2 regions of the Diaphorobacter sp. MNS-0 genome follow, and region 2 is predicted to be linked to the other one. Evidence: riboswitches for the same ligand, from Rfam matches in the RefSeq annotation. Region 2 holds a riboswitch; the other holds the start of a gene.

Region 1 (14,879 bases), 1.7 Mb from region 2:
GTCCGCATGGGTCTTGTGGTCCAGCGCCAGCACCTTCACGCCCAGCGCCTCCAGCCGCTCGCTGACGCGGCTGCTGACGGACAGCAGTACCACGTCCGGGCGCAGCGCGACGATGGCCTCGATGTTCGGGTCCAGCCCGCCGCCCACCTGGGGCAGGCGCCGCACGGACGCGGGCCAGTTGGAGTAGCGGTCCACCCCCACCAGGCGCTCACAGCGCTGCAGCTCGCACACGCTCTCGGTCAGCGACGGCAGCAGGCTCACGATGCGCTAGGGCGGCTGGTCGAATCGCAGCGCGCGGCCCCGGTCGTCGGTGATGGTTACTGCGTGGACGCTGGGCAAGGCCAGCAGCAGGCCCAGCAGCCAGCCGGCGGCAGCAAGCTGGCGGCGCCAGCGAAGAGGCATCATGGTGTGTCCTTCAGGGCAAGCGGCAGGCCCGCCGCCATCAGCGTGACGCGCTGGCAGGCTGCCGCCGCGCGCTGGTTCAGGGCGCCCAGCGCGTCCACGAAGGCGCGCACTTCGCGCCCCAGGGGGATCACGCCCAGGCCGATCTCGTTGCCCACCAGCACCACGGGGCCGGGCGCGTGCGTCAACGCTTCAAAAAAGTGAGCTGCCTGCGCTTGCCAATCGGGCGCTAGAGGCTGTTTTTGCTCTACATCTTGGGGGTCGGCCGGCATGAGCCAGTTGGTGAGCCACAGGGTGAGGCAGTCCACGACGATCAGGGTCTGTGGGGTGCTGTGGCACGCCAGGGCGTGGGCCAGATCGCGCGGCTCTTCCACGGTCTGCAGGCCGGGCACACGCTCGGCACGCTCGCGCTGGTGGCGGGCAATGCGCGCACGCATCTCGTCGTCCCACGGCTGGCCGGTGGCCAGCAGCAACGCGCGGTGTGCCGGCGCGGCCTGCAGCCACTGGCGCGCCAGCAGTTCGGCGCGGCGCGACTTGCCGCTCTTTTGTCCACCCAGGATGAGTTCACTGCGGGCGATGGTCTGCGGCGCCGCGTTCATGGCCCCGCCTCCGCGCCCAGCAAGGCTGCGGTCGCCTGCGGGCTGGATGCAAACCATGCGTGAAAGTAGCTCGCGCGGATGCTGCCGTGGCGGTACACGGCTTCACCGTCGTCCGGTGCCCCTGCATGGTCCGGACGCTGGGCGCGTGCGCACACGGCGGCCGGGCTGTCGGTGACCGAGTAGTGAAAGGTGTGGCCGCGCAACTCATGCGTGCCCATGCGCAGCGCGCGCGGCCCCAGCGCGGCCAGGCGCCGCTGCATGGTGGCATGACCCGGCAGCAGCCCCCACAGGGGCACGCGGCGCCCGTCGGCCAGGGTGATGGACTCCAGCAGCGCCATCATGCCGCCGCACTCCGCCCACACGGGCCGACCCGCCGCCACGTGCGCCTGCAGGCTGTCGCGCATGGCCGTATTGGCGGCCAGCGCATCGGCGTGCAGCTCGGGGTAGCCGCCGGGCAGCCACAGCGCGTCGCAGGCCGGCAGCGCAGCGTCGCGCAGCGGCGAAAAGCGCACCACGCGCGCGCCCAGCTGCTGCAGGGTGTCGATATTGGCTTCGTAGATGAAGCAGAAAGCCTCATCCGCCGCCACGGCCACGGTGCGGCCGGCCAGCAGCGGCGTGATGGCGGCACGGCCCTCGGGCGTGCCGCCGAAGTCCACCGCCCAGCGCTGCAGGTCCGCGGCGGACATGCGGCCCAGGGGCGTGCCGGTCAGCGCATCGGCCACGGCGTCCAGCCGCTGCAGGGCATCGGGCAGTTCGTGCGCTGCCACCAGTCCCAGGTGCCGCTCGGGCAGAAGGCCACCAGGCTCCCTGCCGCCCGCAGCGTCACCCACGACCCGTGGCAGCGCACCCAGCCAGTCCGCAGCGTCGGCCAAGCCGTCCCGCAGCATCTGCGCATGGCGGTCGCCCGCCACGCGGTTGGCCAAGACACCGGCCCATGGCAAGCCCGCACGGTAGTGCCGCAGCCCATGCACGATGGCGCCCAGCGTGCCCCCCATGGCAGAGGCATCCACCACCGCAAGCACCGGTATGCCGAAGCGCTGCGCCAGGTCGCCCACGCTGTGCTCGCCGTCGAACAATCCCATCACCCCTTCGATGAGCAGCAGGTCTGCTTCGGCCGCCGCGGCGCGCAGGCGCTGCGCGCAATCTGCCGCACCGGTCATCCACAGATCGAGCTGGTGCACGGGGGCGCCGCTGGCCAATTGGTGCCAGTGCGGGTCCAGGAAGTCGGGCCCACACTTGAACACCCGCACGCGCCGGCCTTGGCGTGTGTGCAGGCGCGCCAAAGCAGCGGTGACGGTGGTCTTGCCCTGCCCAGAGGCGGGCGCGGCGATGACCAGGGCGGGACAGCGGCTCATGGTGTGGCAGTCGGTGATAGCGTTACTGCGGCGCCCACTTCAGGCCCACGTAGAACGTGCGGCCGCCGGTGGCGTAGGTGCGCGCCAACTGGTAGTCCTTGTCGGCCAGGTTGTCGACGCGGGCCAGCAGCGTCACGTTGCGCGCCACGCGCTTGCTGGTGTAGAGGTTGAGCGTGGTGTAGCCGCCCAGTACGTTGGTGTTGGCCGCGTTGTCGTACCGGCGCGCGGATGCGTAGAGCTCTGCCCCCAGCGTCCAGCCTGCCACCAGGGTGTCGGCACCCAGCGTGGCGTAGCGCTTGGCACGGCGCGCCAGCAGTTTGCCGCTGTCCAGGTCACGCGGGTTCTGCCAGTCGATGGAGCCATGCACCGACACGCCCGCGATGCGGTGCGCGGCCGACAGCGTCACGCCCTTGTACTCGGCGCGGCCCACGTTCTCGTAGCAGCCGAAGCTGGAATCACAGCGGCCCGCGGCGCCGAAATTGATGAGGTTGCTGACGCGGTTGCGGTACGCCACGACACCCACGCTGCTCTCTCCTTGCGTCCACCGCGCGCCCAGCTCCACGTTGCGCCCCTTCTCGGGCTGCAGGTCGGGCGCGCCGTATTCGCTGAAGCGGTGGTAGAGCGTGGGTGCACGGAAGGACGTGCCGGCCGCTGCCGTGACGCGCCACTGCGGCGTAATGGCGTAGCCATAGGACAGGCTGCCCGTGCTTTTGCCGCCGAACTCGCTGTCGTCGTCATAGCGCAGGTTGGCCTGCAGCGTATGGGCGCCCTGGTTCAGGCCATAGCCCAGCGCGAGCGCGTTCTGTGAGCGGTCACGCTGGAGGTCGCCCACGAACTCGGTGGCGGGGTTGTGCAGTTCGTCCTCGCGGCGCTCCAGCGCGGCTGTGAACAGATGCGCGCCCAGGCGCCACTCGTTTTGCAGCAGGTAATTGTGCAGCGTGGTCTCGGTCATGTAGAAGTTGGGCCGGGTGCTGTATTCACTCTGCCCCTGCGTGACCTGCAAGCGCGTGCTGTACACGTCGCTCCACTTGGCCAGCCATGCCAGGCTGGCCGTGCGCAATTGGTGGTGATTGCGGTCGTCGGCCGTTTTGCTGCCGTCGTACTGCGAGTTGAGGTTGCTGGCCAGCAGCGTGCCCTCCAGGCGATGGGTCGTGTCGAACTGCACGCCCAGTCGGGCATTGGCAGAGGTGCGGCGGTAGCCGTCTTCGTCCGGGTTGTAGGCGGAGCCTACGCGGGCACTGAAGCCATCGGCGCGCTCATGCGACAGCCCCAGCGCATAGTCCACCTGCTCGGTGCCGCCACTCACGCCGGCCTGCACCGTCCGCGTGCCCTGGTTGCCCAGGCCCACGCCCACGTAGGGCGCCGGCGCACCCTCACCCCTTTTGGTGAAGAGCTGGATCACGCCTCCCATGGCATCCGAGCCGTACACAGCAGCCGCTGGCCCGCGCACGACCTCGATGCGGTCGATCTGCGACAACGGGATTTGCTCCCACACCACGCCGCCGGTGGATTGCGAGTCCAGGCGCACGCCGTCCAGGTACACGGCGGTAAAGCGCGACTCCGCGCCGCGCAGGTAGACGCTGCCATTGCTGCCCTGGCCGCCATTGCGCGTGATCTGCACGCCTGGCAGGCGCGAGATCACGTCAATGACGCCTACCGCGCCGCTGGCCTCGATAGTTTCACGGTCGATGACGGACACATCGGACACGATGTCGGCCAGCGGCCGGGCCACGCGGGTTGCCGTGATGACGGTTTCACGCAGTTGGGGTTCTGTGGCTGCCTGGGCCAGCAGGGTCTGGGACACGGCGGGGAAAGCGGCGGCCAGCGCCAGCGGCAGCACGGCGACGCGCGCGTGCACGGAAAGCGCACTCAAGCGCACATTGAACGGACGGGTGTTTGTCATGTGGGGCAAACAGAGAGATCGCCACGGCCGACCTCCCCGTCGGCACCTGGGCATAACGGCCCAGGTTTCACAAAAGGAAACGCGGAGCCACCTCGTTGGCCGGTATCCGGGCTGGCGGAACGCTCTGCATCGCCTTCCCAAACGCTTGTTCAAGGCGCTCAGTGGCTTGTCAATGAAGAGGGAGCCGAGGTACGGCTCATCCGCTGACCGTTGCGGGGGCAGCGCAGGCACAGGACGCACTCCATGGCGGAGGGCCCCTCCCTGCTTCCCGTTGAACTGCGGCATGTGAACCACGCCGCTAGCACCAACTGCGCAATTTTACGATGGTTCGCACGCCGATCCCTACAATCGGCAGCGTATGGCCTCCCCCTCTTCCATCGACCAGATCGCCGAGCGCGTTGAGCGGCTGCTGCTGCGCCATGCCGAGTTGCAGCGCACCAATGCCCTGTTGGCGCAACAGGTCGCGGCGCTCACCCAGGAGCGCGATTCCCTCCAATCCCGCCTGCAGGCGGCCCGTGCCCGCGTGAACGCATTGCTGGACCGCCTGCCTGCCGAGCCCGAACTCCCCGGCACTGCCGAGACGAAAGACGCGCCATGAAGCAGATCGAGGTACAGATCCTCCAGCAAAGCTATCTCCTGGCCTGCCCGGACGGCCAGGAGTCGCGCCTGCTGGAGGCGGTCGAGCGCGTGGATACCGCCATGACGCGCATCCGTGACGCGGGCAAGGTACGCGCGCGCGAGCGCATCGCCGTGCTGGCGGCCCTCAATCTGGCTTTCGAGATCGCCGACCGCGAAGCCGCCGATTTGGCAGCCGCCTCAGCCCCTGCGCGCATCGCCCCCACCCCGGTCGCGCCGCACGTGCACGACAGCGATGAGCGCGTGCAGCAGTTGCTCCTGCGCCTGGACGAGGCGCTGGGCGAGGATGGGCGCCTCCTATAACCACTACGGCGAAAGCCTGCCCCCTGGCTGCACACGGGCGGCCCACTACAATGAACATGTCTGCGGTGCTGCCGGGCTTTATATTTCCTTGAACCAATGCTCATTGAGCACGGGCTTGGTACATCGCCCGGTGAGCGTGATCATCTCGCGTCAGATGAACCCAACGCCTGGCTGCCCTCGCCCACCTGAACCCCCGGTTCAGGATGCCGGTCCGGTGGCATTCGCAGACACCTTTTCTCCGGTAATCGCTTGCGCCCTCGCTCCGGGTGAGTGCCAGCGACCTCAATACCTGCTCAGAAAATCCGGCGCTCCGCGGCCAGCGCGCGCAACCCACCCATCTGCAAGGCACAGAGCAGACCTTGGTAGTCGTCGCACCGATGCCAAATATCCTGGCGTGGTTCGGGCGTTCCCATTCCTTCGGCAACCTCACTGATACGCAGCGCGCGCCCCAGACGTACGGTGGCGCATCCAGTAAGGCAGCGATGGGTAGCTGGATTTCTCCACGTCGATGAGAACAGACTCGTCACTTCCGCTGGTAGAGATCTGACAGCGATACGTCACGCCTGAGCGTCTCAGTTTGCACCATTCGCTTGCCACGGCATGCTTCGCAGAGCCGCTGTGGTTCCACAAAACGCTGTTTTCAGGGCACGCACCACGGCGCCGGCTGCCCATGGACAACCTCCATCCATAGCGCCCATGCACCCAGGGAAAAAAGCACACCACCTGCCAGCCGAGACCCCCACGCCCCACCCTTCACGCCGATCCAAGCGCGAATGCGGCCAAATGTCCACGGCCCCAGCACCAGCCATACACCGCTTCCCACGCCAAACAGGACCATGCACAAGGCTCCGCGGAGCACGCTTCCGCTGAGAGCGGCGGTCAACAGTGCGGTATACAGCAGGCCGCATGGCAGGAGCGCCCAGGCCACACCCGCGGTCAGGAGCCCGCCAGGCCGAGAGACCAAGGGCTTGACCTTCGCCCAGACAGCACGCCCCGCCCGCTCAACCCACAAGGGCTGCTGCGCTTGCACCATCATCATCCCTCCCCACGCGAGGATGAGCACGTGCATCAGCGTCCAAAGGGGGCGCAATGCCGAGGTGCTTTGCCCCAGCCATGCGAGTTGCTCCATAGCCAGCGCAACCACCGCCCCTGCGGCGCCGTAGCCAATCAGGCGCCCCGCGTGAAACTGCGCTACCCGTTGGAGGATTCCGCGGCGGGACGCCCATTGAATGGCGTGGGTGGCGTCCGGCGTGCCACCCAGCCCCGTAAGCGCCGCGCAGGGAACAGAACACATCGCCAAACAGTGAGCCCCTCCCATCAGCCCCATCAGGAAGGCCGTCGTGGCCAGCGCCCACAGCATGGATCAAATAATCCGGGAAAAGCGAGCGCGGTTACGGTCAGCCTGCAGATACTTGTCGAACACCATGGCCACGCCGCGCACGAAATACCATCCCATGGGCGTGACTTCAACGCCCTCATCACTGATTTTCACCAAGCCCTGAGCCGCCATTTCTTGCAGTTGCTGTAATTCCGCATCGAAATAACTGCGGAAATCAATCAGCCAGGACTGTTCCAACGGCTCAAACAGTAATTCACCTTGGCACATCAACGCCATGATGACTGCGCGACGCACCAAGTCGTCCTTGGTCAACGCCAGCCCGCGCACCACAGGCAAATGCCCCTGGTTAATGCAGTCGTAATACTCGTCCAGCGTTTTCACATTTTGGCTGTAAGTAGCGCCCACGCGCCCGATGGCAGAAACGCCCAGACCAATCAGGTCGCAATCGGGCTGCGTGCTATAGCCTTGGAAATTGCGGTGCAGCCTGCCTTGCCGCTTGGCCACCGCCAGCGCATCGTCTGGCAGAGCGAAATGGTCCATGCCCACGTAGACGTAGCCGGCTTCCTGGAACACATCAAGTGACCGGGCCAACATGGACACCTTGGCCGAAGCCATGGGCAACTCGGCCGTGATGATGCGTCGCTGCGACTTGAAGCGTTCTGGCAAGTGAGCGTACGCATACAGCGCGATCCGGTCTGGCCGCAACTCGGCTACCTGCTCCAAGGTGCGATCAAACGACTCCGGTGTCTGGCGCGGCAGCCCGTAGATCAAATCCACGTTCACCGATTCAAACCCGAGCTTCCGAGCCGCATCGACCAACGCGAACACCTTTTCGGCAGGCTGAATGCGGTGCACGGCCTTTTGTACTTCAGGGTCGAAATCCTGCACGCCAAAGCTCAGGCGATTGAAACCCAGCTCCGCCAACAATCCCAGCCGCGCTTCATCCACGGTCCGGGGGTCCACTTCTATGGAGTACTCCCCCCCAGGAACAAGGACGAAACTGCGCCTCAGCATGCCCATCAGTTCGCGCAAACCGTCATCCGTCAGAAAAGTAGGCGTGCCGCCGCCGAAATGCAGCTGGCTCACATGCTGACCCACACCGCAGTGCGCCGTATGCAGGTCGATTTCACGGCTGAGGTAACGCAAGTAGACCTCTGCCCGCTCTGGATGCCGGGTAATGATTTTGTTACACGCGCAGTAATAGCACAGCGATTCACAAAACGGGATGTGGACATAAAGCGACAAAGGCATCGCCTTGGCTACCGACCCCACGCGACGCTGCTGCAGCGCAAGGATGTATTCCCGCTCGCCAAAAGCCTCGACAAAACGATCAGCAGTCGGATAAGAGGTGTAGCGCGGCCCTGGGACGTCAAAGCGACGCAGGAGCTCTGTTGTAACAACGGTCATGACGGGATTCCTTGCACTTTCATATCACTGTGCCGTAGAGTCCCCCATGAGTCCTTGACGTTGATCAAGCGCCCATAAGGTCCTTGTGGCGACAATTTGACTTCGGCTCAAAGTCGTCCAACGGCCTACGGCATTCCATGTCTCCCAGCCGTTCAGAGGTAAGCTCAAGCCATGAACAGGGTTCCCATGCATACGAATCTCCAGACCATCAAAGTTGCCTGCTCAAACTGCAATCTGCGTGAGCTGTGCATGCCCGTGGGTCTGGACGACCAGCAACTCAAGCGCATCGATGACATTGTTGCTGTACGACGCAAGATCAAGCGTGGCGGCACGCTTTTCCGGAACGGTGAACCCTTCACATCCCTTTTTGCTATCCGCACCGGATTCTTCAAGACCTGTGTCGCCACCGAAGACGGTCGCGACCAAGTGACAGGTTTTCAAATGGCGGGCGAGATCATCGGCCTGGATGGCATCGTGAGCGACCGTCACACTTGCGATGCGGTAGCGCTTGAAGACGCCGAAGTATGCGTCATGCCTTTCGATCGTATTGAAGAGTTGTCGCGCGAAGTAACGGCACTACAGCACCATGTGCACAAGATCATGAGCCGCGAGATTGTTCGCGAGCATGGGGTCATGCTGTTGCTGGGGAGTATGCGTGCCGAGGAACGCCTTGCCGCATTCCTGTTGAATCTCGTACAACGCTTGCATGCCCGGGGTTTCTCACAATCCGAATTGGTGCTGCGCATGACACGCGAAGAGATCGGCAGCTACCTGGGATTGAAACTGGAAACCGTCAGCCGCACGTTTTCGAAGTTCGTGGAAGAAGGTATTGTGGAAGTAAAACAGCGCCATGTGCGCATCGTCGATACCGATGCGCTGAAGCGAATTGTCAACAGCCAGCAAGCCTGCCATTAACAGGCTGCTGAAATACTCCCCAGCGTCCGAACCTGTTCAGCGGCTGTAGCCGCATTTTTCCGTATCCTGAAAATCAGCCCCTCAAAATCGCCTGCTTTCAGTCGCAAAGCACGGTTTTTTGCCCCTTTTGCCTTTACACCTGCCCCTGCAGACGGATTAGCCCCAGGCTGCGCAGTCGCGTGAGGTTGTAGCCCGCCATCGTCAGCACAAACAGCTGATCAACCTTCTTGATCCCGCGCACCACCACCTGACGCATGTGCCCCACCGTCTTGGCCCAGCCAAAGCCTTGTTCGATCAGCTTTCTCTTTTGCTGGGAGATGGCGTAGCCTTCGCTGTCTGCAATCGCGTCAGGAACTGCCGACTGGCGCCCTGATTTGTTCTGCGCCACATGGGGCAGCACGTTCATCTCTTGCAGCGCGTCGATGAACTCCCTGGCGTCGTAACCCTTGTCTGCGCCCAGCGTGATCGTGATGGGGTCATCGCCGGGCAGTGCCTGTCGCGCATCGTTGATCATGGCCTTGGCCGCTTCGCGCTCTGCATATCCGTCGGCCTGTGTGACCACGGCGCTGACCACCAGCCCGTGGCGGTTGTCGGTGAGTGTGTGGCCCATGAAGCGCAACTCACTGGCCGTCTTGCCCTTGCGGTACAGCCTTGCATCCGCGTCCGTTGTGGACTCGTGGGTGTCGTTGCTGCGCTTTTGGTCTTTGAAGTTCCCCGCGTCGGTATCGTCGTCGCCCTGGCGGTCTTTGCGCACAAAACTCTTGTGGCCCGCCCAGGCCTGGATCAGGGTGCCATCCACGCTGAAGTGCTCGCCCGAGAGGAGTTCCTGCTCCTGGGCTTGCTGCACGATCTGGTTGAAGAACTCGATGACCGCATCGTGCTCGATCAGGCGTTCGCGGTTCTTGCTGAAGACGGTAGGTACCCACACGGCATCGTCCATGGCCAAGCCAATGAACCAGCGAAACAGCAGGTTGTACTGGGTTTGCTCCATGAGTTGGCGCTCCGAGCGCACGCTGTAGAGCACCTGAATGAGCATGGCGCGCAGCAGCTTCTCGGGGGCAATGCTGGGACGCCCGCCTTTGATGTCGGCTGCGTACATCTGGGCAAACAACTCATCCATGTTCGACAGGGCCTTGTTGACCATCACACGGATCACGCGCAAGGGGTGATCTGCGGGCACGAAGTCATCGAGGTGGCGCATGGTGAACAGGCTCTCGGTGAAGGTGTCGGCTCCGCGCATGTCTGGCTCGTCTGTCTGGTCGCTGGGGTGCCCCGATTGTCCTGCAAAGGCGCCACACGGGGAGCGACGAAAGGGGTATTTCAGCAGCCTGTTAAGCCTCGGTTTTTTGCTCATTCATAACTGATCGGCGGAAAGATCAGGAAACGTATTTGGCGCAATCAGCCGGCCGCGCCCCTTTGGGCACGGGGCAGCGATTCAACTCAAAGGGCGAGAGTGACAACAGCGTCGTCAATGCGCTGGAAGCCATGAGTACGAACCAGAACGTGAAAAAGGCGATGGTATACACACCTTCGCGCGAGAGATGCAGGGGTTGATCAAACCACTGCAGCGCTTCTGGATCCACGAAGGCGAACACCACCATTTCCATGACGCCCGCCATCAAAAAGGCCGGCCACGCGATCCACATCAATCGTTGCATCCACATTCGCCCATCTCCTAGCAGGTGTAGTTGACAGCCTAGCATCTGTTCTCCGGCATGCAAAGAGGACTCGCCCTGCCGGTCAGCGCGGTTGATCCTCCAGCGGAGTAGCTGCATGGTTGCGCCCCTTCATGGCAGGCGTCATGTCGCCCCCAGACTCCTTCAGGGTCTCGTTGATGTTCAATCCCCGTTGGTAATAGTCTTCCGCGATGACGGGGTCAGGTTGGCTCACGGCCAGCCAGAGGGTCACGAAGCCCGCAATGATGACAATCACCGGCCCCGCGATGACAAGCCAGACATGGCCAAACGTCCACCAAGGCTTTCCTGCGTCGTCCAGTTTCATGGGGGAATTACTCAACATTTATATTAACTCCTCGCTCATTTATGAGCACAGCTTGTTCCTTTGTATTCCACGACCGCCTTCAGCGGGGTACGAGGAACACGGATTTCTCTGCCACTTGGGCTTTATCACCCTGCGCTTGAATATCGAAATACACCGTATGCGATCCAGGAGATGCTGAGCCATACGGAATTTGAAGACGGACAACCACCCATCGGGATTCCGCCGGTCCAATGTCAATTGCGGTCTCGGACGCCACTTCCAGCCCTTCCATGCCGTGGGCGCTGATGGTGTAGCGCTGCGCCCCCTCCGTGGCGTTCATGATCTGCAGCCGGTAGATATTTTCCAGCTTGCCTCCCGCCACGATGCGCGAGAGCGCAGCGCGGTCGCGCACGATGTCCACCTTCAACGGCGTGCGTACCACCAAGCTGGCCAGCATGCCGATGCACAACACCACCAGCACCGCTGAATAGAACAACACACGGGGTCGCAGCACGCGTTTGAGCATTTGCGATTGGGTCCAGTGGTTCTTGACGCCGTTCTGCGTCGAGAAGCGAATCAGCCCGCGCGGATACTTCATCTTATCCATCACGGTATTGCAAGCGTCCACGCAGAGACCGCAACCAATGCATTCGTATTGCAGTCCGTTGCGAATATCGATACCCGTTGGGCAGACCTGGACACACAGCGTGCAATCGATGCAGTCACCCAGTCCCGCAGCTTTGTGATCTACGGTCTTGTTACGGGGCCCGCGAGGCTCGCCGCGCTCGGGATCGTAAGAGACGACCAGCGTGTCCCTGTCGAACATTGCGCTTTGGAAACGCGCATAAGGGCACATGTATTTGCACACCTGCTCGCGCAGGAATCCTGCGTTGCCGTACGTGGCCAACCCATAGAAGATCACCCAGAATATCTGCCACCCTCCTTGCAGGGCCAGCAACTCTTCCCCCAGCTCGCGAATCGGAACGAAATAGCCCACAAAGGTGAAGCCGGTCCAGAACGCGACCGCAATCCAAATGGCTTGCTTGACAGTTTTTTTCCAGATCTTCTCAAATGTCCACGGACCATTGTCCAGGCGCATACGGGCACTGCGGTCGCCTTCGACTTTGTGCTCGATCCACATGAACATTTCCGTGTATACGGTCTGGGGACAGGAGAAGCCGCACCACAGGCGTCCCGCCACTGCGGTAAACAGAAAAAGCGACAGCGCGGAAATAATCAGCAAACCCGTCAGATAAATGAAGTCCTGCGGGTAAAGCACCAAACCAAAAATATAGAAACGGCGTGCTCCGAGGTCAAAGAGCACCATTTGGCGCTGGCCCCACTCCAGCCATGGCAGGCCATAGAAAACCAGCTGTGTCAGAAACACCATCGCCCAACGCCAACGGGCGAACACTCCACTTATCGAGCGTGGATAAATTTTCTTTTGCGCCTCATAGAGCGAAATGACCTCGGTCTGCGAACTTTCGGCCCCCACTGGCGTGATAGGAATCACCTTACGGGGCTGACCTTCGGCTGGCTTCATGGTGGAATCTCAAAAAGGAAGTGCAACTTCCAAAACGCAAAACGGCCGGCGCCCCTCGACGGGGAGCCGGCCGCACAGGGAGCATCAGCGCGGGGCGCCGGCCTTATTGGACAAACCCCAGACGTATGCCGTCAACACCTTGATCTGTGCATCGGTCAACTTGCCCGCTTGGGCAGGCATCTCGTTGGTCTTGCCATTGTTGATCATAGCGGTGATGGCAGCTTCGCCCCAGCCATGCAGCCAGATGTCATCCGTCAGATTAGGGGCACCCAGGGCCACATTGCCCTTGCCGTCCATCCCGTGGCATGCAGCGCACGCAGTGAACTTCGACTTGCCCAGAGACGCCTTCAGGGAGTCATGCGGGCTTCCCGACAGGCTCAGGACATAGTGGGCGAGGTTGCGCACATCTTCCGGCGAGCCCACGGCGGCCGCCATGGGAGGCATGACGCCAATGCGCCCATCGTGGATGGTCTTCTGGATCTGATCAGGCGCACCGCCGTGCAGCCAGTCACCGTCGGCCAGGTTGGGGAAGCCCTTGCTGCCGCGGGCATCGGAACCATGACACTGCGCGCAGTTGTTCATGAACAGACGCTCACCAATTGCCATGGCCGCTGCGTCGGCCGCCATCTCTTGGGGCTGCATGGCCTCGAACCGCGCATACAGAGGCTGCAACTCTGCGTTAGCCTTGTCCACTTCGGCTTGGTACTCGCCCAGCTGCGTCCAGCCCAACTTACCCTTAAAGGTCCCCAATCCTGGATAGGCAGCCAGATAGCCAGCGCCGAATACCAGCGTGATGATGAACAGCCACATCCACCAACGGGGCATGGGGTTGTTCATTTCCGTCAGGTCTTCGTCCCAGACGTGACCGGTGGTGTTGTCGGCCGTAGCCTCGACCTTCTTGCGGGACGTGATCCACAGCAGCAAGCCGCAGGCCACGATACCGATGATGGTGATTCCGGCCACGTAGAAGGACCAGAAGTTACTCGTGAAATCGCTCATGGGTTATCTCTTTTCTTGTGGAGACTTCTTCAGTCCTCGGCGAAGGGCAACTGTGCTGCCTCCTCGAACCGGGCCCGGTTGCGGCGCATGAAGGCCCAGAACCAGATGCCCACGAAACACGCCAGCGACGCCAGCGTGGCCACGATACGCATGGTGGTGATGTCCATGACCAGCTCCTCGATTACTTGAGCGCACGGCCCAAAACCTGCAGATAGGCCACCACGGCATCCATCTCTGTCTTGCCCTTGACCTGCTCGGCGGCGCTGGCGATCTCCTCATCCGTATACGGGACGCCGACCGTGCGCAATGCCTTCATGCGAGGAGCAACAACGGAAGGATCGATCTGGTTCTTTTCGAGCCAGGGATAGGCGGGCATATTGGATTCGGGCACCACGTCGCGCGGATTGTTCAGGTGAATGCGATGCCATTCATCGCTGTACTTTCCACCCACGCGATGCAGGTCGGGCCCAGTGCGCTTGCTACCCCATTGAAAGGGATGGTCGTAGACGAACTCGCCAGCCACCGAATAGTGGCCATAACGCAGGGTTTCCGCGCGGAACGGACGGATCATCTGCGAGTGGCAGTTGTAGCAACCCTCGCGCAGGTAGATATCGCGTCCGATCAATTGCACTGCCGTGTAAGGCTTCACGCCTTGAACGGCCTCAGTCGTCGATTTTTGAAAGAACAGAGGAACGATTTCCACCAGGCCGCCGACGGCCACAACCAGCAAGATCAACACGATCATCAGGAAGTTGCTGGTTTCGACCTTCTCGTGCGTGAAGCCGGTGGATGCTTTGTTATGCGTATTGGACATGTAGTTGACCCTCCGAACTTCAGGCGTGAGCGGGTTTCACGGCGGGAATGGCCACCCTGACGGAGCGTCCGGAGATCGCCGTCACCCAGACATTCCATGCCATCACCAACATACCGCCGAGGTACAGCAGACCGCCAAAGAAGCGGATCGCGTAGAACGGATAGGTCGCCTTGACGCCTTCCACGAAGGTATAGGTCAGCGTGCCGTCGGGGTTCACGGCGCGCCACATCAGACCTTGCATCACGCCAGCAATCCACATGGCGGCGATGTACAGCACGATGCCGATGGTGGCCATCCAGAAGTGCAGTTCAATTGCCTTGATGGAGTGCATCTTCTCCTTGCCAAACAGGCGAGGCACCAGGTAATACAGCGAACCCATGGTGATCAGACCCACCCAGCCCAAAGCGCCTGCATGCACGTGGCCCACAGTCCAGTCGGTGTAGTGCGAGAGCGCGTTGACGGTCTTGATCGACATCATCGGGCCTTCGAACGTGGACATGCCGTAGAACGACAGCGACACGATCAGAAAGCGCAGGATGGGGTCGTCACGCAGCTTGTGCCAGGCACCGGACAGCGTCATGATCCCGTTGATCATGCCGCCCCAGCTGGGCGCCAGCAAGATCAGCGAGAACACCATGCCCACAGATTGCGTCCAGTCAGGCAGCGCGGTGTAGTGCAGGTGGT
Region 2 (14,879 bases):
AGCGCGGCAGCCCCTGCACCGGCACCGACGCCGGACGCCGGCTGTGCCTGCACCTGGAACAGGTGGCGCTGCTGGAAAACCAGTTGCGCCGTACCAACCCCGACCTGCTGCCCGACATGCCCGCGCCGGCACCAACGCTCAAGCTGGCCGTCAACGCGGATTCGCTGTCCACCTGGTTCATGGACGCCATGGCCGCCTTCACCGCGGGCGGCAACGAACTGCTGGACCTGCGCATCGACGACCAGGAGCACACGGGCGAGCGGCTGCGCCAGGGCGAGGTGATTGCCGCCGTCACCGCCACGGGCACGGCCATCGCCGGCTGCAACACCTGGCCGCTGGGCACCATGCGCTATGTGGCCGCCGCCAGCCCCGGATTCATTGCGCGGCACTTTGCCGACGGTGTGACGGCGGCCACGCTGGCGCGCGCGCCGATCATGACCTTCGACCGCAAGGACCGGCTGCAAGACCAATGGATGCAGGCGCACGGCCTCACGTCGCGCACGCATGCACCCAGGCACTTCCTGCCGTCCAACTTTGGCTACGTGCGCGCCTGCGAGGTGGGCATGGGGTGGGGCATGCACCCGCTGACGCTGATCGGCCAGCAACTGGCCGAGGGCCGTCTGGTGCAGTTGCTGCCGAACACCGCCATGGACGTGCCGCTGTACTGGGCCCACCCGCGCACGGCGCAGGTGGCGCTGGAGCGCCTCACCCAGTGCGTGATGGCGGCGGCGCGCCAGTGGCTGGAGCCGCCGCTGGCGGCCTGAATCATCAAAAAGTAGAGCGCTTCGCGCTTGCAGGTAAAGCGCTGGAGCCTGTTTCTATGCCAATGTCTCGGGGCGGGTGATGGGCAACCCAGGCACCCAGCGCATGGACTGCACCAGCGCCGCCCCGCCCTGCCGCTGCGCAGCGATGGACGGGGTGACCAGATCGGCCACGGTGAAGCTGTCCAGCACTGCAAGGTAGGCCCGCGTGGCGTCGGACAGCACGGCTTGCAGACGGCAGTGGCTGCTCATGCGGCATTGGTTCAACTCGGCATTGAAACACTCGACCATGTCGAAGTCGGTCTCCGTCATGCGCACGATCTGGCCCAGGTTGATCTCGCTGGCGGGCTTCATCAGGCGCATGCCGCCACCACGCCCGCGCGTGGTGTCCAGCAGCCCCTGGGCCGCGAGTTGCTGCACGATCTTCGTGAGATGGCTGCGCGAGATGCCGTGTGCCTCGGCCACCTCGCTGATGGTCACGGGCTGCTCGCGCTCCTGGCAGGCGGCGCAGTACATGAGCACGCGCAGCGTGTAGTCGGTCCACTGGGTCAGTCGCATGGTTGCACCAAGGGTTCACACAAAGATTCACTCTATGTGGATTTTAATGAATAAAATATTCATCACAAGTGAACCTTTAAGGAAGCCCCATGAATACCGCCACATCTCCCTCCCTCGACCCCCGTCAGGCCATCGGCCAGATTGCCGTTGAACTGCCTGGCGCGACCGCCGTGTTCCGCCGCCTGAAGCTGGACTTCTGCTGCGGCGGCCAAGTGCCGCTGGAACAGGCGGCCGCGGACAAAGGCCTGGACCTGCAGGCCGTGGTGGATGAGCTTTCCGCCCTGCAACGCCCCAACGAGCTGCCCGACGCGGGCACACCCACGGAACTGATCGACCACATCGTCGCGCGCTACCACGAGGTGCACCGCGCCCAGTTGCCCGAGCTGGTGCGCATGGCGCGCCGCGTGGAAGCCGTGCACCGCGACAACCCCAACACGCCGCACGGCCTGGCCGACGCGCTGGAAGAGATGCAGCAGGAGCTGCTGACCCACATGCACAAGGAGGAAGCCATCCTGTTCCCCATGCTGCGCAGCGGCGGCAACGCCTTCGTGACCCAACCCATCGGCATGATGCGCAGCGAGCACGTGGACCACGGCGAGGCACTGGAGCAGATCGCGCGCCTGACCAACGACATCACCCCGCCCATGGGCGCCTGCAACACCTGGCGCGCGCTGTATGCGGGCCTCGCGCAGCTCAGCGACGACCTGGTGAACCACATCCACCTGGAGAACAACGTGCTGTTCCCGCAGTTCGAGGCCGGCGCCTCGCAGGGCTGCGGCAGCGGCTCGGCATGTTCGTGCAGCGGCGGCTGATGCCCGTCAGCGGCGCGCGCCAACGGGCGTGAGCCGGTAGGCGCGGACGGGGCCCGCATGGCGGCGCTCCGCGCCCTTGCGTAAAAAGCGTGAAAGCGGCCCGCGACTGCCGCTCACCGCCCTGGCGCAGCGCGCAGCGGGGCCAGCAGATCGCGCAAGCCGTTATGGTCCAGCTCGTACATCAGCGCGAGAAGCTGGCCGATCTCGCCGCGCGGAAACCCCTCGCGGGCGAACCAATGCAGGTAGTTGGCGGGCAGATCGGCGATCACCGTGCCACGGTGTTTGCCAAACGGCATCTCGCGCGTCAGCAGCAACTGCAGGCGCCGCGCATCGCAGCCCGGCACCGCGGGACCCGCCCCTTCCATCACATCCCCAGTCCACCGTAGCGGAACGCGATGCCCGTGAGCACGAAGCCCACCGACAGCAGCGTGACGGCCGCCACGTGCCACGCCATCAGCGGCAGCGTGCGTGCGCTCAGCGTGGGAATGACGCGCAACCGCGCATGGGCGGCCACCAACAGCGTGGCGGCCAGCAGCGCGAGCTTGAGCGACACGGCGCGTTCCAGTGGCGCATCAGGGCTGAACCACCGCCCCCAGTCGGGCACGAGTTGCAAGGCCATCCACAGCCCGGTGGCGACCTGGATGAGCAGCGCGGGCATGCCCACGTGTTCGTAGCCCTGCTCGAAGTCCAGCAGCGCCTGGGGCGACCGCTGGCGCAGCGCGCGCGGCAGCACGGTGAATGCCAGCACCAGATGGCCGCCGGTCCAGACGGTGGCGGCCAGCAGGTGCAATGCAAAGACGTAGGGATACATGGCGCCGGTCCTCGGGCGTCAGGCGCGGCGCGCCTGCAGCGGATAGGCCGGGTCGGTGAAGCCCGGCGTCGACGGATGGCCGGGGGCCACCAGGCTGTCGATGAGCGCCTCGTCCTCGGGCGTGACCGCATAGTCCAGCGCCGGCAGGTAGTCTTGCCACTGCGCCAGCGTGCGCGGCCCGGCGATGACGGAGCTGACGCCGCGGTGCGCCAGCACCCAGGCCGTGGCGAACTGCGCAAGCGTGATGCCCCGGGCCTCGGCATGCAGCTTGAGCTGCTGGGCGATCTGGAGCGACTCCTCGCGGAACTCGGTCTCGCCCATGCGGCGGTCGCCGCGCCCGGCACGTGTGCCTTGCTGGGGTGCCTGGCCTGGCAGGTACTTGCCGGTCAACACACCGCGCGCCACGGGGCTGTAGGGCGTCACGCCCAGCCCGTAATGCTGGCAGGCCGGCAGGATCTCCACCTCGGGCATGCGGTTGAGCAGGTTGTAGTACGGCTGGCACACCACGGGGCCGGGCATGCCGATGCGGCGCGCACCGTGCACCAGCTCGGCAATACGCCAGCCGCGGAAATTGGACACGCCCCAGTAGCGGATCTTGCCCGCGCGCAGCAGCGCATCGATGGCGAACAGCGGCTCCTCCAGGTCCATGCCCTCGTAGTCGCGGTGCAGGTAGAGGATGTCCACATGGTCCGTCTGCAGCCGCGTCAGGCTGGCTTCCACCTCGCGCAGCATCCAGGCGCGCGAGTAGCGGCCCTCGTTGGGCCGTTCAGACATCTTGTTGCCCAGCTTGGTGGCCAACACCCAGTCGTGGCGCTGGCCCTGCAGCAGCGTGCCCAGCATGCGCTCGGACGCGCCCTTGGTGTACACGTCGGCCGTGTCCATGTAGTTCACGCCATGCGCACGCGCGTGGGCCACGATGGAAGCGGCCTCGGCCTTATCCGTCTGGTCGCCGAACATCATCGTGCCCAGGCACAGCGTGGACACCTGGAGCTGGCTCTTGCCAAGAAAGCGGTATTGCATGGGGCAGCCTTCGCTATATAAATAAGAGCTGCTAGCGCTTGATGGACGGGCGCTAGCGGCCAATTTGACGTAAACCTCAGTAATGCGGCGGCAGTTCGTCGCGCAGGCTGCGCACGGTGGCGCCGCCCCCCTCGGGCACCTGCTGGCGCAACTGCGCCACGGTGCGCGCCAACTCGTCGATCTGTTGCTGCTGGCGGTAGATGGTCAGGTTAAGCTGGTCCAGCAGGTCTTCGGTGAAGGCGGCCTTGACCTCCAGCGCCTCCACCCGCTCCTGCGTGCGTGCGTCCACCATCGCCATCAACCCTTGAGCGCCTGCCCGAGGCGCGCCACGCCTTCGCGGATCTTGGCCACATCGGCCGTGGCGAACGACAGGCGCAGCGTGGCCGCATCGGGGTTCTGGCTGAAGAACGGCGTGCCGGGCACGAAGGCCACGCCCTTGTCGATCGCGCGTTTGGCCAATGCGCCGGCATCACGCTCCAGCCCGCGCGCCCCTGTCAGGCGCACCCACAGGAACAGGCCGCCGCGCGGCTGCACGAACTCCACCGCGTCGCCCAGTTCCGCACGCAGCGCATCGCCCATGGCCTGCGCGCGCTCGGCATACACGGCGCGCACATGGGCCAGCGTCGCGGGCATGGCGCCGCTCTTGAGGTACTGCGCGGCCGTGGCCTGGGCAAAGGTGCTGGTATGCGCATCGCTGAACTGCTTGCACATCACGGCGCGCGCCAGCAGCTCGGGCGGTGCGATCAGCCAGCCCACGCGCAGGCCGGGGGACAGCACCTTGCTCAGGCTGCCGCAGTGCGCCAGCCACTCCCGACTGCCCGGCACCTGGGCCGAGAGCGCCAGCAGGCTGGCCGGCGGCGCCTCGCCGAAGTACAGGTCGCCATAGGGGTCGTCCTCCACCACCAGCACCTGGTGCCGCGCAGCCAGTTCCAGCACGCGCTTGCGGCGCTCCAGGCTCAAGGTGGCGCCGCTGGGGTTGCCAAAGGTAGGAATCAGGTAGACCAGCTTGGGGCGGTGCTCGACGATCAGCCGCTCCAGCGCATCGGGCTGCACGCCCTCGCCGTCCACGGGCGCGCTGATCACCTCGGCGCCATAGAGGCGAAAGCACTGGATGGTCGCAAGAAAGGTGGGGCCCTCGACGATCACCTTGTCACCGGGGTCGATCATGGTCTTGCCGAGCAGGTCCAGCGCCTGCTGGCTGCCCGTGGTGACGATGAGCTGCTCGGGCGCCAGCCCCGCCACGCCCTTGCCTTGCATGAAGGTGGCCAGTTGCTCGCGCAGCGGCTGGTAGCCCTCGGTGGCGCCGTACTGCAGCGCGGCGCCGGGCTCCTCGGCCAGCACGCGCTCGCTGGCGGCGCGGATGCCGGCCACGTCGAACATGGCGCTGTCCGGGAAGCCGCCCGCAAAACTGATGATGCCGGGCTTGCCCAGCAGCTTGAACAGTTCGCGGATGGCGGAGGTTTCAACGTTATTCAGGCGGTCGGCAAAGGCAAGCGGCATGGACGGCAATCGGGTGGATGGGTGAAAGACGGTAGCCCCCATTGTCGCCAATTGCCGCGCAGCTTTCCTGCGGCGCGCCCCTCAGCCGGCGACAATCGCCGCCCATGAAGCCCCAGGACATCGAGCCCTTCTTCGCGGCGCTGCAGGCCGCCAACCCGCAGCCCAACACCGAGCTGGAATACACCAACGTATTCGAGCTGCTGGCCGCCGTGCTGCTGTCGGCGCAGGCCACCGACGTGGGTGTGAACAAGGCCACGCGCCGGCTGTTTCCCGTCGCCAATACGCCGCAGGCCGTTCTGGAGCTGGGCCTGGACGGCCTGGAGGGTTACATCAAGACCATCGGCCTGTACCGCACCAAGGCGAAGAACCTGATGCAGACCTGCCGCATCCTGGTGGAGCAGCACGGCGGCCAGGTGCCGCGCACGCGCGAGGCGCTGCAAGCCCTGCCCGGCGTGGGCCGCAAGACCGCCAACGTGGTGCTGAACGTGGCGTTCGGCCAGCCCACCATGGCGGTGGACACGCACATCTTCCGCGTGGGCAACCGCACCGGCCTGGCGCCCGGCAAGAACCCGTTGGCCGTGGAGATGCAGCTGCTGCAGCGCGTGCCACCGCAGTATCTGGTGGACGCCCACCACTGGTTGATTCTGCTGGGCCGCTACGTGTGCCAGGCACGCAAACCGCGCTGCTGGGAATGCGTGGTCGCACCCTGGTGCGACTACGAGCCGAAGACGCCGGCGCCGTTCAACGCGGGTTGATCAACCTTGCGGGGTGCTGCCGCGGCAGCCGCCGGCATCAGCGCACGCCCTGCGCCACCAGCTCAGCCACCAGCGGCTCTCCCAGGTAGTGCGGGCCGTCGAAGGCCAGCACCTCCCACCCCTTGTAGGCATCGATCTGCGGCAGGAACTCCGCCGCCGTGGCGCTGCGGAACCCGCCTTCTGGCGCGGGGCGAAAAGCCTCGGCAATCATCTGCACGCGCGCCTGCCCCAGGCGGTAGGTCAGCACCTGCAAGTACTTCAGCGCAACCTCCGGACTGCGCGCATGCACGCCCACGCCGTCCTGGAAGAACACCCCTACGTCGCCCGGCAGCCAGCGCTCGATCCAGTCCGCCAGCGCGTGCGGGCCAAGGTTGGCGCTGTCATAGGCGCTGATCCACAGCGGGCGTGGCAACTGCGCCAGGCCCTGGGACCACTCTGGCCCCGGCAGCCAGGTGGGATCCACCTCCAGGGGGAAATACCAGCCACCCAGCTTCAGCGGGAGCCGCTGCACGATGGGCACCAGGGCGTGCGCCTGCTCCACCAGAAGCGCCACCGAGGCACGTGCCTGCGCCTCTCCATGCATGGCCGCCAGTCCCACGATCACCTCCTGGGCCCAGGGCTCGGCGGCGATGCGCTCCCAGTCGGGTAGCTCAGCCGCGATCGGAGGCAGGCCGGTGCCCGGCACAAAAGCCTGTGAATCCACCGCCGTCCATTGCACCAACAGGCGGCGAACGCCCAGTTGCGCCCAGTTGCCCTGGGGGCGCAGCGTGCGCAGGCTGGGCTGCCACACCATGCCGCCGAGGTGGCGCAATGGCGCGCCGGACGACGGCGGCCAAGACACCGCGCACGGCAGCATAGCCACCATGGCCGCGCGCCGTGTCAGGGTCAGGGCTTGCGCTGGCGGCTGGGTGAGGTCCACGTGTAGCCCATGGCCGTCAGGCCATCCACGATTTCCTTCAGGTGCGTATAACCGCGCCCGTCATACTTCTGCGCCTGGGACTCAACCGCCAGGAAGGGGTGGAAGAAGAACGAGGCAAAGCCGTCACGCACGACCTTCTGGTAGCGCGCGTTTTCCAGCACCTCCTTGGATGTCAGCTCCTCATCCGCCCCGAACTCGAAATACTGCAGGTTGCCCAGGTTCTCCGGCAGCACGCGCAGGCCATAGCGGTCGCGCTCGATGACGAAGGGGAAGAACTGGTCCACCATGTAGTCCCCGGCCTTGAGGTCGGGCTGGTCGGACGTGTAGTACCAGGGTTTCAATAGGTCACTTGGTAGAGAAGATTCTTACTACTTTTTCATCAATTGGCAAATTAGATCAACAGTATTTAACTATTTACCGGTGCGTGATAGGACCGCTTCTGGTTGCACAGCCCCGTCGAATTCCTCATGCGCCCATCCTGAAGATGGCAAGTGCCGGCAAGACACTTAGCGCATCGCTCCGTCCACCCCGGCCGCTTGAAAACTCGCCATCTCGCGCAGCACGCGGCATGCCGACTCCAGCAACGGCCAAGCCAGAGCGGCACCTGAGCCTTCTCCCAAGCGCAGCCCCAGGTCCAGCAGCGGCTGCGCCTGCAAAGCCTGCAGCATGTGGCCATGGCCCCGTTCGCCGGAGCGATGGGCAAACACACAGCGCTGCAGCACGGCAGGCGCCAGGCGCACGGCCACCAGCACAGCCGCGCAGGTGATGAAGCCGTCGACCACGATCACACGACGCTCGGCGGCGGCCTGCAGCACGGCGCCGGTGAGCGTGGCGACTTCAAAACCACCCAGGGCGGCCAGGGCCTCCAAGGGCTGCCTAGCACCGGCGTTGGCCGCCAGCGCCTGCTCCAGCACGGCCTGCTTGCGCGCGATGCCTGCCGCATCCAGTCCCGTACCGGCACCCGTGCACTCGGCCAGCGGCACGCCTGCCAGACGCGCCAACAACAGCGACGCCACGGACGTGTTGCCGATGCCCATCTCGCCCAGCAGCAGCGCGTTGCCGGGCATGGCGCGCACGATATCCATGCCGTTGCGCAGCGCCTGGGCGCACTGCGCCTCGGTCATCGCAGGGCCGACGCTCGCGTCCTGCGTGCCCGCCGCCACACGGCAGTGCACCAGGCGAGGCGCATCGGGAACGGCGTCGCGCGCGGGTACTTCGCGCGCCACGCCGCAGTCGGCCACGGTGAGCTGAAGGCCGTGCTGGCGCGCCAGCACGCTCACGGCTGCGCCGCCTGCCAGAAAGTTCTCGACCATCTGCCAGGTCACGTCGCTCGGGTAGGCCGATACGCCCTTGGCCGCCAGGCCATGGTCGCCCGCGCACACCAGCATCTGCGGCGCCTGCAGCATGGGTGATTCGGTACCTTGGATCTGGCCCAGACGGAGGGCGAGTTGCTCCAGGCGCCCCAACGCACCCAGTGGTTTGGTCTTGTTGTCCAGCTTGTGCTGCAGGGCTTGGGTCAACGGCCGATCGGTGAGGTCAGCAATGAAAGGCAGGTCGATGATCATGGCGTGTTTCGATTGTCAAAAAAGGTCCAGCGCGGCCCCGACTCACGGGGCGCACATCAAGAGGTGGCCGTATTGCGGGGCGGGCCCCATGCGTTGTGGCTGGCTTATGCCGGTGCGGTCTGGCGACTGCACTGCGCCGCAGCCTGGTCGCACCGCAGATGCGCGATGAGCGGCTGCTGGTCGTCGCGCTGCCCCCATTGCTCGAAGTACACCAGGTCTTCCACGGGCAGGCGCGGAAGCCAGCCAGCGGTTTCCAGTTCGGGCTTGGCATGGAAGTGGCTGACATAGCCGACACACAGGTAGGCGATGGGGGTGATGCCCTTGGGAATACCCAGCGCCTGCTGCAGGTCAGCCTGGTGAAAGATGCTCACCCATCCCACCCCAAGCCCCTCGGCGCGCGCGGCGAGCCACAGGTTTTGCACGGCACAGACGCTGCTGTACAGGTCCATGGTTTTCATGTGGGTACGCCCTACCACCACCGGACCGGTGCGCTCGCGGTCGCACGTGATGCAGAGGCCGATGGGCGACTCCAGAATGCCCTCGAGCTTGAGACGCTGGTATACCGCGCGCTTGTCGCCCTCGAACATACCGGCCGCTTCGGCATGGGCCTTGGCGAAGGCACCATGCACCCGGCGCTTGGTGTCCTGCGATCGCACCAACAGGAAGTTCCATGGCTGCATGAAGCCTACGGAAGGCGCATAGTGCGCCGCGGTCAGGATGCGGCTGAGCACCTCGTCCGGTACCGGGGTGGGCAGAAACTGCCCGCGCACATCACGGCGTGAAAAGATGGTGCGGTAAATGGCGTCGCGGGCCTCTTGCGTAAAGGCGTGAACGCTTTGCGTGGCTTGCGCCTGCGCGGTATTCATGGCAGTCCCCTGTGCGTGAATAGGTCGCACGCTGCCTGGCCTTGCAGCGCGATGAACGTTCAGGCCGGTCTTCTGGCTTGGATTCATCTGACCCGCCGCGCCTTCCCGGCCTTGGCGGCCAGTGGCATTGAGCGGGGGTCATCTTCCTTACAGCGTTGGGCACGCGGCGGACTCCAACCGCCTTCCCGATTCTCCCTTTGCCTTGCGGCAGCGGGCACCTGAGGACGGGGATGATAACAACCGCAATTCAACCGCAGTTATCGTCCTTTACTGCGCAGCGAGGGCATCCAACGCCCTGGGCTCGAAGTGCCGTGCGATGCCGGCGGCCAGCCCCTCAAACACCGCATCCAGTGTCGGAGCATCGGCACCGAACAGTGCCCGCAGCACGGCTGCGTCCTCGAACAGGCCGTGCAGGTACAGGCCCAGCACATTGCCCCCGGGGTTCTGCCACGCCAACCCGGGCATGATTTCGCGCGCCACATCGCCGCTGGCTGCCATGGCCGGGTGCTGAGCAGTCTGGCCGTGGTGGATTTCATAGCCTTGCACAGCCACGCCGGCAAGATGCCGCCAGGCGCCTTGTACGGCGCCGAAGCACTGGCGCGTGGGCCGCACGGTCTTGGTGGCCTCGAAGCTCGTCACCAACGGCAGCAGGCCCAGGCCTGGGCCATTGCCGTCCACCCCCACGGTGTCGATCAACGCCTCGCCGAGCATCTGCAGTCCACCGCAGACTCCGAGCACACGGCCACCGCGTGCCGCATGGGCAGCAATCGCCGCGTCCAACCCCTGTGCGCGCAGCCAGGCCAGGTCAGCCGCCGTGGCCTTGCTGCCGGGCAGGACGATCCAGTCGGCGCCCTCCACATCCGCGGGGCTGCGCGCCCAGGACAGACGCACACCCGGCACATTTTTGAGCGGCTGGAATTCGTCCAGATTGCTGATGCGCGGATACGCCACCACGGCGATGCGCGTATGCACGGCACCGACGGCGGTGGAGCGCATGTCGAACACGCCGTCCTCCTCGGGCAGGCCATGGTTCCACTGCATCGGAATGGTGGCGACGACGGGCACGCCGGTCTTGTCCTGCAGCATTTGCGGCGCTGGCGCCAGCAGTGCCTCGTCGCCCCGGAACTTGTTGAGCACGAAGCCAGCGATGAGCGCGCGTTCTTCCTCGGGCAGCAACGCCCATGTGCCAAACAGGTGGGCAAAGGCGCCGCCGCGGTCGATATCCGTCACCAGCAGGCAGCGCGCCTCAGCATGGCGCGCCACGCGCATGTTGACCACGTCGCTGGCGTGCAGATTGATCTCTGCCGGCGAGCCCGCGCCTTCGATGACCACCACGTCGTTCTCGGCCCGCAGTGCGTCCAGCGCCGCCGCGATCTGCGGCCACACACGCTGGCTGCGGCCGCGCCATGGCAGTTGCGAAAGCTCATCGCTCACCTGTCCCAGCAGCACCACCTGGCTCTTCGTGTCGGCTTCGGGCTTGAGCAACAGCGGGTTCATGCGCACGTCGGGCACGGCCCGCGCTGCCAGCGCTTGGAAATACTGGGCACTGCCAATCTCGCCGAACTGCTCGCCCGGTGCAGCCACCACGCGCGCGTTGTTGCTCATGTTCTGCGCCTTAAAAGGCGCCACCTTCAGGCCCTGGTTGCTGTAGTAGCGGCACAGCGCGGTGGCCAGCCAGCTCTTGCCCGCACCGCTGGTGGTGCCCAGCACCATGACGCAGCGCGCCGGCCCGGGTCGGGTCTTGTTCATTGCGATTCCTTGTAGAGGCGCCACGATACCTCCAACGCCCGCTGCGACTGCGGTGGCAGCACGCCCAGGCGCACATGCCCGGGCAGGCCAAACGAGGTGCAGTCGCGCAGCTTGACGCCACGCGCGCGCAGCCACTGCAGGAAGGTCCCCACATCCTGCACCGGCGGACATGCCGTGAAGAAGTTGGCGAGACTGCCCGGCGCAACGGCCCAGCCCAGGGCCGCGCACAGCGCCAGTTGCGCGGCCTTCCATTCGCGCAGGGTCGCCAGCGATTGCGCGAGCCATGCCTGCGTATCCGGCCGGACCCAGGCCGCCAACAGGGCAACACCGTCGGCACCGACCGGCCAGGAGGCCGCCAGCGCCTGCACAGCGGCGACACTGCCATCGGCGACCGCGGCACTCGGCCCAATGGCATAGGCCGCGCGTACGCCGGTCAGGCCCAGCGCCTTGTTGGGCGTCCACATCTGCCAGGCGACATCAGGCGCTACGGTGGTGGCTCCCTCCAGGCGCAGTGGTGCATAGGCGCAGTCCAGTATGCGCAACACGCCGACAGGGGCCGGGGCGCACCACGCCGCCAGTGCAGCATCGGTCGTTCCCAACGGGCTGGCCGGTTCGCACGCCCAGTGCAGCGCCGGCTCAGAAGAAGGTGTGTGGCGGCAGTCCAGCCCCCACACCTGGGCCGCGCGGGTGTAGTCGCCGTAGCCATGCGCGGGCACAACGACCTGGCGCGCGCCGCTGCGTGCCGCGTGCGCGGTGATGCGATGAATGAACTCGCTGGCGCTGGCGGAGAGCACCACGCGCTGCACCGCCACGCCGTGGAACGTGGCAATCTGCGCGCGCAGCGCGGTGTAGGCCGGGTCGGGGTAGTGGATGAAGTCACTCTGCCGGAGCGCCGCGATGGCCTGCGGACAAGGACCGCAGGCGTTGGCGTTGGTGGAGAAGTCATGCAGCGGCACGCCCAGCGCATCCGGGCCGCCGTGCTGTGGCGCATGGTCAGACATGGGTGTGCACTATAGCTATCAATAACAGAGCTGCTACCGCAAGCACCACAAGCGCTAGCAGTGTTTTTGATGCCAAATGCACCGCACGCTGCGTGTCCGCGGCCTGGGGCGCACGCCCGGGGGCGTTCAACACGTACACACCAGGTTTGGACAGGCGCACCCCCAACGCCAGCGCCATCGCCCCCATGGGCCACCCGCCGTTGGGCGACGGCGTGAGACGCGACTGCGCGCGCAGATCAGTCCAGCGGGCGCCACTGCCGCGCGAGATGCCCCACAACAGCACCGCCGTGATGCGCGCGGGCAGCCAGGACAGCACATCGTCCGCACGCGCCGCCCACTTGCCCGCCCATTGCCAGTAGCGCCCGCCGCGCATGCCGGGGTATCCCCACATCGCGTCGGCCGTATTGGCAAAGCGGTAAAGCGCCGCACCGGGCAGGCCCAGCAGCACGAACCAAAACAGCGGCGCAATCACGGAGTCGCTGAGGTTCTCGGCCAGGGATTCAATGGCGCTCTCGCGCACGGCCGCCGCATCGAGCCCTTGCACATCACGGCTGACCAGCCAGGACAGTCGCTCGCGCCCCGCATCCAGCGACTGCGCCAGCGCATCTTCCACCGCCAGCACTTCCCCGCGCAGCATGCGCCAGGCCAGCAAAGGTTTCAGCAGCAATCCCACAACGAGCGCTGCACCCCAGACGGGAAGCAACGCGAAGGCGACCCACTGCAAAGCGCCGGATACTATTAAAACGATAGCTGCCAGCGCGCACCAGAAAATCGCTGCAGCGCAAAAAGACCGTATATCCCGACCTGTGGCCTGCAGCGGCGCGATGCGCATACCGGCCCACCCCAGCGCCCGCCCCATCCACACGACGGGGTGAAAGGCAGCAGGGGGCTCGCCCCAACGGCCGTCAATGGCCAGCGCCAGCAGCAGGGCGCAAGCCAGGAGGAAAGGATCCAGAGTCCAGAGCGGCATGGGGTGAGCCTAACGTGAATACAAGCGATACACGGAAGCCGCGCGGTTCGCGCTAACTCATGCTTTGTCGGACATCGGATCTGCTGACCACACGTCTCAATGCGCCGTCTGTCGGCACTAACCCCCCGCTCATCCTTCGTTCCAAACACATGCAATGAATTCTGCCTAGCATGCCGGCATGCAACTCCCGCACGCACCTTCCAGACAGCACTGGCCTCAGACTGCCGAACGCGGTTTCACCGTCATCGAGCTGATGGTGGTGGTGACCATCATGGCCGTCCTTGCAGCGCTTGCTACGCCTAGTTTCACTCCGATCATTGAAAGATGGCGCGTGCGGCAGGCAGCCAACGGCCTGGAATCCACACTGTATTACGCGCGATCCGAGGCCATCAAGCGTGGCGGGGATATCACAGTCGTCGCAACAAGCGGCGCCGACTGGGCCACAGGCTGGTCAGTGTGTGCCGGCGCGTGTTCAGCAAGCACCACCTTGCAAACGTCCAATGCTCCCGATCGTGTCTCCGTCACGCCGGACCCTGCAGGGGGCACCATCACGCTAGACCGATGGGGGCGCATGAACAAAGGTGCGGGCGTGTCCACCTTCGGTTTTCGCCTGGTCCCCCAGGGCAAGCTCAGCAATGACTCCTCCGCTGCGTCCTTGTGCATTAACGGCGGAGCGGCCATCAAACGGCAGGCTGCCACCTGCTGACTCCCATGTGAAGGCTCGACTATGACGAGGTATCCACATGCCCTCCTTTCTCTTAGCAAAGCACACCCGCGACGCCAAAAGACTCAGGAACAAGGGATTCACAGCCGTCGAATTGATGGTCACCGTCGCTATCGTGGGCGTGCTTGCAGCCCTGGCGGCTCCCAGTTTCTCTGCGCTCATTGAGCGCTGGCGCATCACGCAGACCACCGACATGTTGAAGTCCACACTGCACTACGCCCGCTCGGAAGCCATCAAGCGCGGAGGAAACGTGCTCATCCAAAAGATTGCCAACAACACCAATGGCTGCACCACCGCGACCGGAAACGCCGACTGGGACTGCGGATGGTTCGTTTGCGAAGACACGAACGGCAATGGCACATGCAGTTCCACAGAGCCAGTGTTGCAGCGCTATGAGACTCCATCCAGGGTCCAGGTCACCCGCACGGGCGGTGGCACCGCCATCAAGCTCAATCGCTGGGGACTAGTGAATGGCACCTGGGTGGGTTTCAGCATCGTGCCACTCGATCAATCAGTCAGTCACCCTGCTGCCCGCGGCGTTTGCATGAGCGCAGGCGGACGTATTCGCACCATTCGATCGGAGGAACTTCCGTGCACGCCCTGACCCTCTCCGTCTCCTTCCGCCCCAGAAGCCAGCGCGGCATCACCCTGATTGAGTCTCTGGTCGCGATCGTGGTTGCTGCCCTGGGAATCCTGGGTGTCGTAGGTGTTCAGATGCGTACGCTCAGCGACACGCAAACCACTGTGCGTAGAGCTCAAGCCATCCGGCTCATCGAGGACCTGAGCGAACGGCTCAAGGTTCACCCCAACGCGCTCAACGCCGTCAACCCCACAGGCGGTGCGGCCGCCAGCTATGTGGCCGATAGCT

What was found. Region 2 has a riboswitch for cobalamin ahead of bluB (5,6-dimethylbenzimidazole synthase). Riboswitches for the same ligand answer to the same signal wherever they lie in the genome.
Region 1: linked by a shared signal. The riboswitch ahead of K2L43_RS05620 (TonB-dependent receptor domain-containing protein) and the one ahead of bluB (5,6-dimethylbenzimidazole synthase) in region 2 are both predicted to bind cobalamin.

What each region holds. Positions count from the first base shown of each region.
Region 1 covers NZ_CP080761.1:1,163,998-1,178,876, reverse strand. Annotated here, with positions in the region: partial or broken gene K2L43_RS05635 (ABC transporter substrate-binding protein) at 1-405, opposite strand, end outside; gene K2L43_RS05630 (bifunctional adenosylcobinamide kinase/adenosylcobinamide-phosphate guanylyltransferase) at 402-1,001, opposite strand; gene K2L43_RS05625 (cobyrinate a,c-diamide synthase) at 998-2,356, opposite strand; gene K2L43_RS05620 (TonB-dependent receptor domain-containing protein) at 2,379-4,259, opposite strand; cobalamin riboswitch at 4,339-4,583, opposite strand; gene K2L43_RS05615 (hypothetical protein) at 4,618-4,857, shown strand; gene K2L43_RS05610 (cell division protein ZapA) at 4,854-5,198, shown strand; gene K2L43_RS05605 (sulfite exporter TauE/SafE family protein) at 5,839-6,558, opposite strand; gene hemN (oxygen-independent coproporphyrinogen III oxidase) at 6,562-7,944, opposite strand; gene fnr (fumarate/nitrate reduction transcriptional regulator Fnr) at 8,116-8,859, shown strand; gene K2L43_RS05590 (IS5 family transposase) at 8,993-10,099, opposite strand; gene K2L43_RS05585 (hypothetical protein) at 10,236-10,523, opposite strand; gene K2L43_RS05580 (FixH family protein) at 10,600-10,878, opposite strand; gene ccoG (cytochrome c oxidase accessory protein CcoG) at 10,940-12,382, opposite strand; gene ccoP (cytochrome-c oxidase, cbb3-type subunit III) at 12,467-13,381, opposite strand; gene K2L43_RS05565 (cbb3-type cytochrome c oxidase subunit 3) at 13,411-13,548, opposite strand; gene ccoO (cytochrome-c oxidase, cbb3-type subunit II) at 13,563-14,195, opposite strand; gene ccoN (cytochrome-c oxidase, cbb3-type subunit I) at 14,215-14,879, opposite strand, start outside.
Region 2 covers NZ_CP080761.1:2,830,378-2,845,256, forward strand. Annotated here, with positions in the region: gene K2L43_RS13490 (HTH-type transcriptional regulator ArgP) at 1-764, shown strand, start outside; gene K2L43_RS13495 (Rrf2 family transcriptional regulator) at 819-1,319, opposite strand; gene ytfE (iron-sulfur cluster repair protein YtfE) at 1,409-2,131, shown strand; gene K2L43_RS13505 (DUF3820 family protein) at 2,245-2,496, opposite strand; gene K2L43_RS13510 (CopD family protein) at 2,496-2,942, opposite strand; gene K2L43_RS13515 (aldo/keto reductase) at 2,961-3,962, opposite strand; gene K2L43_RS13520 (SlyX family protein) at 4,039-4,254, opposite strand; gene K2L43_RS13525 (PLP-dependent aminotransferase family protein) at 4,260-5,462, opposite strand; gene nth (endonuclease III) at 5,567-6,217, shown strand; gene K2L43_RS13535 (hypothetical protein) at 6,255-7,136, opposite strand; gene K2L43_RS13540 (DUF2334 domain-containing protein) at 7,103-7,477, opposite strand; gene cobT (nicotinate-nucleotide--dimethylbenzimidazole phosphoribosyltransferase) at 7,643-8,701, opposite strand; gene bluB (5,6-dimethylbenzimidazole synthase) at 8,806-9,567, opposite strand; cobalamin riboswitch at 9,612-9,804, opposite strand; gene K2L43_RS13555 (cobyric acid synthase) at 9,835-11,316, opposite strand; gene K2L43_RS13560 (aminotransferase class I/II-fold pyridoxal phosphate-dependent enzyme) at 11,313-12,317, opposite strand; gene cbiB (adenosylcobinamide-phosphate synthase CbiB) at 12,310-13,287, opposite strand; gene K2L43_RS13570 (GspH/FimT family pseudopilin) at 13,466-13,993, shown strand; gene K2L43_RS13575 (GspH/FimT family pseudopilin) at 14,031-14,615, shown strand; gene pilV (type IV pilus modification protein PilV) at 14,612-14,879, shown strand, end outside.